DNA from 2 places in the Streptomyces sp. NPDC007095 genome. Region 1 is predicted to be linked to the other one. Evidence: predicted binding sites of a transcription regulator. Region 1 holds the regulator's gene; the other holds the start of a gene.

Region 1 (2,398 bases):
CCGCGAGCTGGATCCGCGTGCCGTTGTCGACACCGGCGGGGATCTTGACGGTCAGCGTGCGACGCGACCGGACCCGCCCGTCACCGGCGCACTCGGGGCAGGGAGTCGGGACGACGGTCCCGAAGCCCTGGCACTGCGGACACGGCCGGGAGGTCATGACCTGCCCGAGGAAGGACCGCGTGACCTGGGACACCTCACCCCGCCCGCGACACATGTCACAGGTCTGGGCCGAGGTGCCCGGCGCCGCGCCCTCACCGTTGCAGGTGGCGCAGACGACGGCCGTGTCGACCTGGATGTCCTTCGTCGTGCCGAAGGCCGCCTCGTCCAGCTCGATCTCGAGCCGGATCATGGCGTCCTGGCCACGCCGCGTACGCGACCGCGGACCGCGCTGTGACGCCGTACCGAAGAAGGCGTCCATGATGTCCGAGAAGTTCCCGAACCCACCGGCGCCGAAGCCGCCCGCACCGCCGCCGCCCGACTGGGACAGCGGGTCGCCGCCGAGGTCGTAGACCTGCTTCTTCTGCGGGTCCGACAACACCTCGTACGCGGCGTTGATCTCCTTGAACCGCTCCTGCGTCTTCGGATCGGGATTGACATCCGGGTGCAGCTCGCGTGCGAGCCGCCGGAAGGCCTTCTTGATCTCGTCCTGGGACGCGTCGCGGCGCACGCCGAGTACGGCGTAGTAGTCCGTGGCCACTTAGGACTCCGCCAGGATCTGTCCGACGTACCGTGCCACTGCGCGTACCGCTCCCATCGTTCCCGGGTAATCCATGCGGGTCGGGCCGACCACGCCGAGTTTGGCTACTGCCTCGCCGCCCGAACCGTAGCCGACCGAGACCACGGACGTGGAGTTGAGTCCCTCATACGCGTTCTCGTGACCGATTCGCACGGTCATGCTCGAATCCCCGGCCTCACCAAGCAACTTGAGAAGCACGACCTGCTCCTCAAGCGCTTCGAGCACCGGCCGGATGGTGAGAGGGAAGTCATGTCCGAAGCGCGTCAGATTGGCGGTTCCGCCGATCATCAGCCGCTCCTCGGTCTCCTCGACGAGCGTCTCCAGAAGAGTGGAGAGCACCGTGGCGACCGTACCCCGGTCCTCCGCCTCGAACGCGTCCGGGAGGTCCTGCACGAGCTGCGGGACGTCCGCGAAGCGACGGCCCGCGACCCTGCTGTTCAGCCGGGCCCGCAGATCCGCGAGAGACGTTTCTCCGAACGGGACCGGACAGTCGATCATGCGCTGCTCGACCCGCCCGGTGTCCGTGATCAGCACGAGCATCACACGAGCAGGGGCGAGGGACAGCAGCTCCACGTGCCGCACGGTCGATCTCGTCAGCGACGGATACTGCACGACGGCGACCTGCCGGGTCAGCTGCGCGAGCAGCCGCACCGTCCGTCCGACGACGTCGTCGAGGTCGACGGCGCCGTCCAGGAAGTTCTGAATGGCCCGCCGCTCGGGCGCGGTCATCGGCTTGACGCCGGCGAGCTTGTCGACGAAGAGCCGGTAGCCCTTGTCGGTGGGGATCCGCCCGGCGCTGGTGTGCGGCTGGGCGATGTACCCCTCGTCCTCCAGGGCCGCCATGTCGTTGCGGACGGTGGCCGGGGAGACCCCCAGCCGGTGCCGCTCGGTCAGTGCCTTGGACCCGACCGCGACCGGCTCGTCGGTGCCGACATAGTCCTGGACGATGGCGCGCAGCACTTCCAGCCTGCGTTCACTGAGCATCGCGCACACCTCCAGCTGTCGACCCCTCGGCGCCTCGCTTGGCACTCAGCGCGTGCGAGTGCCAGCATTCCCCGGCCCAGTGTACGGCCGGTGGGTACGGCCCCGGCAAGGGCGGCCCCGCGATCTTGTGCAAGGTGCACGGACGTACACCGACGTGTCCTGTGATGTCACACCGTCCCTGCCCGCGATGTCGTACCGTCCACGCCCTCACCGCTAGCGTCGGCGTATGAAGGTGACTTGGGAAGAGGCAGGGTGGGAGCAGCTGACACCGCGGGTGGGGCGGCGGCGGCTTCCGGTCTGGGACTGCACGGTCGGGCTGGTCGTGGGCGAGGGCGGGGCGCTGATCGTCGACGCGGGGTCGAGCCTCGCGGAGGGCGCACGGTTGCGCGGGGAGGCGCAGACGCTCGCCGGCCGCCGTGTGACCTTCCTCGCGCTCACCCACCCCCACTTCGACCATGTCCTCGGCGCTGCGGCGTTCGCGGGCGCGGAGGTCCTCGTCGCGGGCGGCTCGGCCGAGGTGTACGAGCACGGGCGCGAGGAGCTGTACGCGGACGCGGTGCGGGGCGGGCTGGACGCGCGGGCGGCGGAGGACGCGGCGGACACCCTGGTGCGTCCCCGGCACTACGTGTGGGGCACCCGGCATCTCGAGCTGACCGGCGGCGTCGAGGTCCTGCTGGT
Region 2 (2,398 bases), on a different contig from region 1:
AGGTCATCGCCGATCTGGAGAAGAACCACGCCGGCATCTCCGCCCGCGTTCTCGACGACCAGGGCAAGCTGCGCCGGTTCGTCAACGTCTACGTGAACGATGACGACGTCCGCTTCGAGCAGGGGCTGGAGACGGCGACGCCGGACGGCGCGGGCGTCTCGATCATTCCTGCCGTCGCCGGTGGCTGACCACCTCGAAGGCCGTTACCCAGGGTGAGATTGTTACCCTTGGTAATGCCAATTACCGAGAGTTCATCGAATTGCCCCCTCCGTGAGAGAAGCGGAGGGGGCAATTCTGTATGGTTGAGCGCGGTACAGTTGGGGAAGCCGCTCCACTTTGCATGCCGGGTGCATATGAGTTCGCGCCCGAAGTCCGGCAAGAAGTAGCCAAAGTGTCCCGCACTTTTGAGCCTTATACGGCATTTATGGGGCCCGACTTGCCCTGAATCTTCGCAAATTCTCCCCATATTCCCGATCGGTCATGCCCGGAATTCTCGTCCGATTGACCTGTTGCAGACGGCAGTTGGACAGATACATTCAGCCGCGGTCGACGCGTTCCGGCGCACACCCCCAACCGTTGGGGGGTGAGGTCTGACCCGGGTCCGCGAAGTGCGGTCCTGTGCAAGGGCCAGTAATAGGGGAGTTAGGCATGGCTCAGGGCACCGTCAAGTGGTTCAACGCGGAGAAGGGGTACGGCTTCATCGCGGTCGACGGTGGTGCGGATGTATTCGTCCACTACAGCGCGATTCAGATGGACGGCTACCGCACCCTGGAAGAGGGGCAGCGGGTCGATTTCGAGATCTCGCAGGGCCAGAAAGGGCCGCAGGCGGACATGGTCCGGCTCGCGACCGGCTGAAGCACGCGCCGACTGACTGTTCGACGTGACGAAGGGCTCGTATCCCATGGGGTGCGAGCCCTTCGGTCTGTCTGTCCGTAGATGTGACTGTCTGTCCGCCGGCGTGGCTGTCCGTCCGTCGCCGCGGGCCCGCTCGCGCACCGGCGCGACGCGCGGGTTGCGCGCCCCTTCTCACCTGCGGATCAAGGGAAGTCGCTTGCACTCGGCAGGGGCGAGTGCTAATCATTGGCGTTAGCACTCTGAAGGTGAGAGTGATAACGAAGGACCGGGTCGGTGAGGCCCGCAGGCCAGGTGGTGCAAGGAACCACGGGGCAGGCAGGCCGTCCGTCGCGGGCGCCAGCGCGGTCCGGAGCAATCCACCCCAGTCCGGGAGGACCACTTCACATGGCCAAGATCATCGCGTTCGACGAGGAGGCACGGCGCGGTCTCGAGCGCGGGATGAACCAGCTCGCCGACGCCGTCAAGGTCACCCTTGGCCCCAAGGGCCGCAACGTCGTCCTCGAGAAGAAGTGGGGCGCCCCCACGATCACCAACGATGGTGTTTCCATCGCCAAGGAGATCGAGCTCGAGGACCCGTACGAGAAGATCGGCGCCGAGCTGGTCAAGGAAGTCGCCAAGAAGACGGACGACGTCGCCGGTGACGGTACGACCACCGCGACCGTTCTCGCCCAGGCTCTCGTCCGTGAGGGCCTGCGCAACGTAGCCGCCGGCGCCAACCCGATGGCTCTCAAGCGCGGTATCGAGAAGGCCGTCGAGGCCGTCTCCGGTGCCCTCCTTGAGCAGGCCAAGGATGTCGAGACCAAGGAGCAGATCGCCTCCACGGCCTCCATCTCCGCCGCCGACACCCAGATCGGCGAGCTCATCGCCGAGGCGATGGACAAGGTCGGCAAGGAAGGCGTCATCACCGTCGAGGAGTCCCAGACCTTCGGTCTGGAGCTTGAGCTCACCGAGGGTATGCGCTTCGACAAGGGCTACATCTCGGCGTACTTCGCCACCGACATGGAGCGTATGGAGGCCGTCCTCGACGACCCGTACATCCTGATCGCCAACTCGAAGATCAGCAACGTCAAGGACCTGCTGCCGCTCCTCGAGAAGGTCATGCAGTCCGGCAAGCCGCTGCTGATCATCGCCGAGGACGTCGAGGGCGAGGCCCTGTCGACCCTGGTCGTCAACAAGATCCGTGGCACCTTCAAGTCCGTCGCCGTCAAGGCTCCGGGCTTCGGTGACCGCCGCAAGGCCATGCTCGGCGACATCGCCATCCTCACGGGCGGCGAGGTCATCTCCGAGGAGGTCGGCCTCAAGCTGGAGAACGCGGGTCTGGACCTGCTGGGCCGTGCCCGCAAGGTCGTCATCACCAAGGACGAGACCACGATCGTGGACGGCTCCGGCTCCGCCGACCAGGTCCAGGGCCGGGTCAACCAGATCCGTGCCGAGATCGAGAACTCCGACTCGGACTACGACCGCGAGAAGCTCCAGGAGCGCCTGGCGAAGCTGGCCGGCGGCGTGGCCGTCATCAAGGCCGGTGCCGCCACCGAGGTCGAGC

Evidence for each region. Region 1 encodes HrcA, which represses chaperone genes, less so after heat shock. Its sites were predicted from a motif close to TTNGCACTCNGNNNNNCNGAGTGCNAA; they were not measured.
Region 2: a site for HrcA is predicted at 1,087-1,113, ahead of groL (chaperonin GroEL). Genes of this name have one in related genera too.

The regions. Positions count from the first base shown of each region.
Region 1 is NZ_JBEYFS010000089.1:3,063-5,460, reverse strand. Features, by position in the region: gene dnaJ (molecular chaperone DnaJ) at 1-697, opposite strand, end outside; gene hrcA (heat-inducible transcriptional repressor HrcA) at 698-1,720, opposite strand; gene ABZ656_RS27905 (MBL fold metallo-hydrolase) at 1,947-2,398, shown strand, end outside.
Region 2 is NZ_JBEYFS010000042.1:10,312-12,709, forward strand. Features, by position in the region: gene ABZ656_RS16770 (MoaD/ThiS family protein) at 1-188, shown strand, start outside; gene ABZ656_RS16775 (cold-shock protein) at 649-855, shown strand; gene groL (chaperonin GroEL) at 1,240-2,398, shown strand, end outside.